Regions from separate parts of the Weizmannia sp. FSL W8-0401 genome, predicted to be linked through region 1. Evidence: riboswitches for the same ligand, from Rfam matches in the RefSeq annotation. Region 1 holds a riboswitch; each other region holds the start of a gene.

The links. A riboswitch is a leader RNA that binds a small molecule or an ion and turns the genes downstream of it on or off. The one in region 1 is predicted to bind cyclic di-AMP.
Region 2: it holds a riboswitch for cyclic di-AMP, as region 1 does, so the genes downstream of both, NSU00_RS12780 (cation:dicarboxylate symporter family transporter) here and NSU00_RS02100 (APC family permease) in region 1, are expected to answer to the same signal.
Region 3: it holds a riboswitch for cyclic di-AMP, as region 1 does, so the genes downstream of both, NSU00_RS12575 (hypothetical protein) here and NSU00_RS02100 (APC family permease) in region 1, are expected to answer to the same signal.

The regions. Positions count from the first base shown of each region.
Region 1 covers NZ_JBBPAG010000001.1:434,678-436,946, forward strand. The annotation lists cyclic di-AMP (ydaO/yuaA leader) riboswitch at 532-680, shown strand; gene NSU00_RS02100 (APC family permease) at 790-2,269, shown strand, end outside.
Region 2 covers NZ_JBBPAG010000001.1:2,595,149-2,597,417, reverse strand. The annotation lists gene NSU00_RS12785 (histidine phosphatase family protein) at 1-183, opposite strand, end outside; cyclic di-AMP (ydaO/yuaA leader) riboswitch at 412-559, shown strand; gene NSU00_RS12780 (cation:dicarboxylate symporter family transporter) at 764-2,065, shown strand.
Region 3 covers NZ_JBBPAG010000001.1:2,555,554-2,557,822, reverse strand. The annotation lists gene NSU00_RS12585 (aspartate kinase) at 1-164, opposite strand, end outside; gene NSU00_RS12580 (Na-translocating system protein MpsC family protein) at 246-551, opposite strand; gene NSU00_RS12575 (hypothetical protein) at 620-1,084, opposite strand; cyclic di-AMP (ydaO/yuaA leader) riboswitch at 1,198-1,356, opposite strand; gene NSU00_RS12570 (response regulator) at 1,564-2,265, opposite strand; gene NSU00_RS12565 (ATP-binding protein) at 2,252-2,269, opposite strand, start outside.

The DNA.
Region 1 (2,269 bases):
TCAAAAGGACATTTCGTTACCTGATGCAGCTCGTTTTGTCTTTTTGACGGCTTCAAAAGGACATTTTGGGCCCGGATGCAATTCCTTTTGTCCTTTTGACAGGTTCAAAAGGACATTTCATTCCCGGATGCGGCACGTTTTGTCCTTTTGACAGGTTCAAAAGGACATTTCGGGCCCGAATGGAGCTCCTAATTAGACAATTCCACCGGGTTCGCGCCTCTTTTGGTCTTATGTTTCCAATTGATCCGCCTGCCCCAAGAGGTCATCTTTTCATCCTCAGGTTTTACCTTCCTAACTCTGTTTATCTCTTTACTCCGGATTTGCCGAAAAACCTTGCTTTTTGCGTGCTTTAGGCACATTCGGATATTCTACAAAAGAAGCATGATCGAAAATTAGGTACTGTGAATAAAGACAGTTTGCCCGGGGATATGGCGGGTAAAGATGGACATACCGAAACGCAATTGCGAAATAGTCTTTACAAACAATGGCAACGGGAGTAAGATAGGATGTCGTATGTAAAATTTGCGTTTCATAACTGAACCGCTTAATCCGGAAACGGAACGGGGGAACCAGGTTGGCGGCCGCGCGCCGCTCTGGGGTGAAGCCTTTTTTTAAAAGGCAGGGCCACTCTTATGCCCGAACCCGACAGCTAACCCCGTCAGCGTTATAATAGAGGATGTGAAACTGTGATCGGGCAATAGACCACAGGGAAGATGAATTCTCTTTGTGGTTTTTCTTATTTTAGGGGAAGCATTTTTGAAACACTGCAGATAAAAGGAGACCATTCAAATGTTCACCACGATAAAACGATTGTTAATTGGGAGACCGCTTCGTTCAAATGAAATTGAAGGGCAGAAGCTGACCAAGTTAAAAGCATTGGCCATTCTTTCATCCGACGCGCTTTCATCTGTTGCGTACGGGCCTGAACAGGTGCTGATTGTACTTGCCACAGTGGGGGCGCTGGCATTTTGGTATTCTATTCCAATTACAGTCGGCATTTTAATTTTATTGGCTGCACTTATTTTATCTTATCGCCAGGTCATTTACTCTTATCCGCAAGGCGGCGGGGCATACCGTGTCTCGAAAGAAAATCTCGGCGTCACCCCTGGCCTTCTTGCGGGCGGATCTTTGCTGGTGGACTACATTTTAACGGTGGCCGTTTCCGTCTCAGCCGGAACAGATGCCATTACTTCCGCGTTTCAGAGCTTGCATCCGTACAGTGTGCAGATTGCGGTTTTTCTCGTTCTGATCATTACGATTCTGAATTTGCGCGGGCTGACGGAATCGGCCAATGTGCTCGCTTACCCGGTTTATCTGTTCGTATTTTCATTGTTTGTCATCATTGTTGTCGGTTTATTCAAAACAGTAACGGGGCAAATCCCGCAAAACCTGCATCCGCATATCGGTACGCCGGTCGCCGGCATTTCACTGTTTCTTTTGTTAAAAGCTTTCTCATCCGGCTGTTCGGCATTGACAGGGGTCGAAGCCATTTCCAACGCGATCCCGAACTTCCGCGACCCGGCACCGAGAAACGCAGCCCGCACGCTTGCCATGATGGGTATCATTCTGGCATCGCTTTTAGCGGGCATCAGTTTTCTCGCATACTGGCTCGGCATTGCGCCGAAAGAAACAGAAACCGTTGTATCGCAAATGGCCCACCGGACACTTGGCAACGGTGTTTTGTACTATTTCGTCCAGGCAACTACGACTTTAATTCTCGTGCTTGCTGCGAACACCGGGTTCTCAGCGTTCCCGCAGCTCGCTTTTAACCTGGCAAGGGACAAATTTATGCCGCGCATGTTCACGATCCGCGGTGACCGGCTTGGTTACTCAAACGGCATTATTTTTCTCGGCGTTGCTTCCATAATTTTAATTGTGGCATTCCAGGGCAATACCGAGCGCCTCATTCCATTGTATGCAGTCGGCGTGTTTATTCCGTTTACGCTTGCGCAATGCGGCATGATTGTGAAATGGGTTACTCAAAGGCCGAGGGGCTGGGCCGGCAAAATGTCAGTCAACTTTGTCGGTGCCATTATTACATTTAGTGTCCTTGCGATTTTATTCATTACGAAATTTACGCAAGTATGGCCGGTTTTGATCTTCCTGCCGATTGTCATGTATATTTTCCGGAAAGTGAACCGGCATTACGAGGCGGTCGGCGAGCAGCTGCGGATTAAAGGCATGTTTCAGGAAGAAATCCACTCCAATGTGATCATTGTCCCGGTGGCCGGCATTACAACGGTCGTGGAGCGGACGATTAATTATGCAA
Region 2 (2,269 bases), 2.2 Mb from region 1:
GACAGCACGGCCCAATGTTGATGCGTAAACCACATCAAACGGAATGTCCTTTAAAAATCCTGCCGCCAGTTTCGCCTGCCGCACGCCGGTCTCAGACAAACCGATATCGCTTCTCCCGCAATATCTGTTCCGGTCGGCGTTCCATTCTGTCTGGCCATGGCGCACAAAATAAAAAAGTGTCATAATGTACCTCTTTTCACAAAGTATCGACTGGTTTTATTTTAGCAAATTGAAGCGTGGAATGCTATCTCCCGCGGATGACCAGCAAATTGATGCCGGCTATGCAACGCGAATGCGTCCGGCCTCTCGCTATAAAAAAATTTATTTGCTATATTATATTAAAATATTATATAATGGCAAAGGACGCTAAAACATTGGAGAAGGATGAGTTGTTTTTTATCTTTTAAAAACTTCATATCATCGCTCAATTACATGTTTATGTAAACGGGGGAACCAACGGGTGCTTTGGGCACCAGGGGTGAAACCTTTCATTGAAAGGTAGGGAAACTCTTTATTCCCTAATCCGTCAGCTAACCTCGTAAGCGTCTGGAGAGAACTGCGTGTGTTTTTTGGACACGCCTTTTAAGCAAAAATGCTGCGAAGGAATTTCTCTCTTTCGTGGTTTTTTTTCATCCGCAAATTCGGTTTCCACATGGAAATCCGGAAACCGGTGGTATCTGCAATTTGAGTTTTACAAACAATCCGGTATGCAGCTTGCGTACTGCGCTTTTTGAAAAAATATTGGCATCTGGGAGGGACCTACATGAAAAGAGTGAGTTTAGCCTGGCAGATTTTTATCGGCCTGATTCTCGGTATTGCGATCGGCGGCATTTTTCACGGAAATGACACCGTGGCCCATATTCTCCAGCCGTTTGGCGATTTCTTTTTGCGCTTGATTAAAATGATTGTGATCCCGATTGTCGTTTCAAGCCTGATTGTCGGTGTTGCCGGTGCAGGAGATATGAAGCAGGTTGGAAAGCTCGGCCTGAAAGCATTAATCTATTTTGAAATTGTCACGACCATTGCAATTGTAGTCGGGCTGCTGGCCGGAAACTTGTTCCATCCGGGTACAGGGGTGGATATGGGTTCGCTGGCAAAAACATCGATCAGCAGTTATGTGGAAACAACGAAAGAGACGCAGCACAATGGCATAGTCGATACGATCTTAAATATTGTGCCGACGAACTTGTTTGAATCCCTTTCACAAGGGAACATGCTTCCAATCATTTTCTTCTCTGTCATGTTCGGGATCGGGGTGGCAGCCATCGGGGAAAAAGGAAAACCGGTGCTCCGCTTTTTCCAGGGTGTCAGTGAAGCGATGTTTTATGTCACCAATTTGGTCATGAAAGTGGCCCCGATCGGTGTATTCGGCCTTATTGGCGTAACGGTTGCGCAATTCGGCCTCAAGTCATTGATCCCGCTGAGCAAGCTTGTTTTCACGGTTTACGGCACAATTATTTTCTTTGTGGTTGTCGTGCTTGGCCTGATTGGCTGGCTTTTCCGTGTAAATATTTTCAATCTCTTCAAGATCCTGAAAGACGAATTGATCCTTGCCTATTCCACTGCAAGCTCAGAAGCGGTGCTGCCAAGGCTCATGGAGAAAATGGAAAAATTCGGTTGCCCGAAATCGATCACCACACTGGTGATTCCGACCGGATATTCTTTCAACCTGGACGGCTCGACCTTGTACCAGTCGCTGGCGGCGCTGTTTATTGCGCAAATGTATGGGATTCATATGTCCATCGGTGCGCAAATTTCTCTGGTGCTCGTGCTGATGGTCACGTCAAAAGGCATTGCCGGTGTTCCGGGGGTTTCATTCGTCGTGCTTTTGGCGACGCTGGGAACGGTCGGCATTCCGATTGAAGGCCTTGCATTTATTGCCGGGATTGACCGTATTCTGGATATGGCAAGAACAGTCTGCAATGTCGTTGGGAATACACTGGCAACCATTATTGTGTCAAAATGGGAAGGAAAATATGACAAAGAAAAAGGGGAAGCGTACCTTGCTGAAATCAGCGGCGGCGGGCACGATTCCAAAGATCACAAATATGTAACGGAATCTTAAAATCAGCTATGAAGTTAAAGAAGGTGCACTGCCGGAACAGGGGCGGGGCGCCTTTTTTGTTTGCGAATGTTCTGTCCGTTGAAAGATCACCGGCAGTGTCCCCTTTTTGCATGGGCCCGAAAAAATTGTGCCTCTGTTTCCAAGGATTGTTACCGGCCGGGCTGCAATAATGAGCACCCCGGAGCACAAACTATTCACAGCATG
Region 3 (2,269 bases), 2.1 Mb from region 1:
TTGGACAACTCGATCAAATCGTCCGTCGTATCTCCCATTGCGGAGACCACCACGACGCACTGATGGCCTTCCTGCCTTCGGTCCGCTATCCGACGCGCAACGCGCTTTATCCGTTTGGCGTCGCCTACGGAACTGCCGCCATATTTCATCACCAATAATGACAACATTATCTCTCCCGATTATGAATTCGAATACTGTTCCACTTAATTGACGGACAGGCCTTGGAATAAAACGTCTCTTCAAACCTAATCATGCATATACTTGTGCTCGATATCGCAATCCAGATGAATCAGCTCCATTTTTTCCTCGGTGCCGATGCAAATGTCGGATTGAATGGAAGTGACGCGGCAACCGACAATTGCAGCCACTTTAGGTTTCGACAGCGCTTGCAATCGGTCGCGATCCATTTCGACTATCGTCTGATGAATGCTTCTGCCGCGTATGGTATGGACAGAGATGGAATGCTCAATTGTTGGAGTTCCTTTGGCAATGATCACGATATGGTTTTTAATGACTCTTACTTCCACCTCCTGCGGATGTTCACCGATCATTGCAAGTAGGCCTCTTTCAGTTGATTTACAAGCTCCTGCACCATGCATTTCTCCTTTCCGTTACGAGATCAGAATGAGACGTAAGATTCGGCATGTTCCATGATATATTGTTGTTTTATCGGAAAATCACCGTGATGTGGCAAAAGAAAAGGGGTCTCGAGAGTGGATGACAAGTCCATCAACGCCGATTCGGCCAACTCTTTTCGAATCCTTCCCCAATTCTCTTCTTTACCCTGTAGCAATTGAAAGGCTTGGGCAATGTTAAGACCTTTCAGATTCATATATACGGATGCCCATCCGACGAGGTCGAACGGTTTTTTCGTATTAGGCAATCGGTATTCTCCCCAACCGCTAAACCCGTTGCCGGATAGTTTCAGATATCCGCACACGCTACCTTTTTCGTTTTCGAAAAATAAACGCCGGGTCAACTCTTGATCGAAGCGAAATACTTCGATGGAACGGATTCTCTCCTCATACCGAAAACCGGGCGATTCAAGACCCGGCAGTGGATCCGCTTCTTGCACGTGTAACATGCTTGCCACTCTCCCTAAATGTTTTTTTGGGTATGACAAAAAGCCCGAAGAGCAGAGAAACGAAGCTCTCGGGCAGTCTGTTGTCAGTCCATCAGACAAACGCAGCTCGGATACGGTTCTCTCTCAATGCGCTTACGAGGTTAGCTGTCGGGTTAGGGCTTGAGAGTACCCTTTCCAAGTGCCAAGCAGACAAGGAATTCACCCCGTGAAACCATTTAATGGCTTCTGTTGGTTCCCCCGTTTCCCCTTAGGGAATTCAGCGATTCAAATGAATTTGAAGTTGTTGATAGAGATCATACGCTTTTTGCAAGACAATGTAAAAGCCGAATCCAACGCCTATTTTTGATTTTTAGCCTTTTCTCGTGCGCGAAAACGGATGCATCGGACAAAAACTTACGGAGACGGCAATATTTCTACACGAAGGTCCCGTTCTTACGTTTTTGAACGGAGGATGGACGTAGCCGAGGTAAGCGACTCTGTTACTCCCTGGACAGGAAGCGATAGCCGATCCCCGGCTCCGTCAGAATGAACTTGGGCCGAGTCGAGTCTTCCTCGAGTTTTTTGCGTAGATGTCCGATGTACACCCGCAAATAATGGCTGTCGGTCTCATTGTGGTGGCTGCCCCATACTTGTTGGAGCAGCTGACGCTTCGTGACTACTTTCCCGGCGTTGGAGGCGAGAATTTTCAACAGATCGTATTCTGTTGGGGTCAACTTGATCCGTTCTCCCTTCAACTCCACGCTTCGCTGTGCCAGGTCGATGGTCAGCTCGCCGATCTGGAGGATGGGCTCATTCGACGATTTGGCTACGTGCCGCAGCGCAACACGTATTCGAGCGACGAGCTCTCCCATCCCGAACGGCTTGGTTACATAATCATCGGCGCCGCTGTCGAGCGCGACGATTTTATCTTCCTCCCTGTCTTTTGCCGTCAGCACAATGATCGGCGAATTTGACCATTCCCGGATGCGGCCGAGCACTTCCATGCCGGATATGCCCGGCAACCCGAGATCAAGTATGATCAAGTCCGGCAACATCAAGGATGCCTGTTGGAGGCCCTCCTCTCCTGTCGAGGCTTCGTAGATGGCATATTGATGGGCTTGCAGGGTTACCTTCAGAAGCTTTCGAATTTGGGGTTCATCATCGATGATCAAAATGCGAGCCCCATGTTCATTCATGGTCATGATT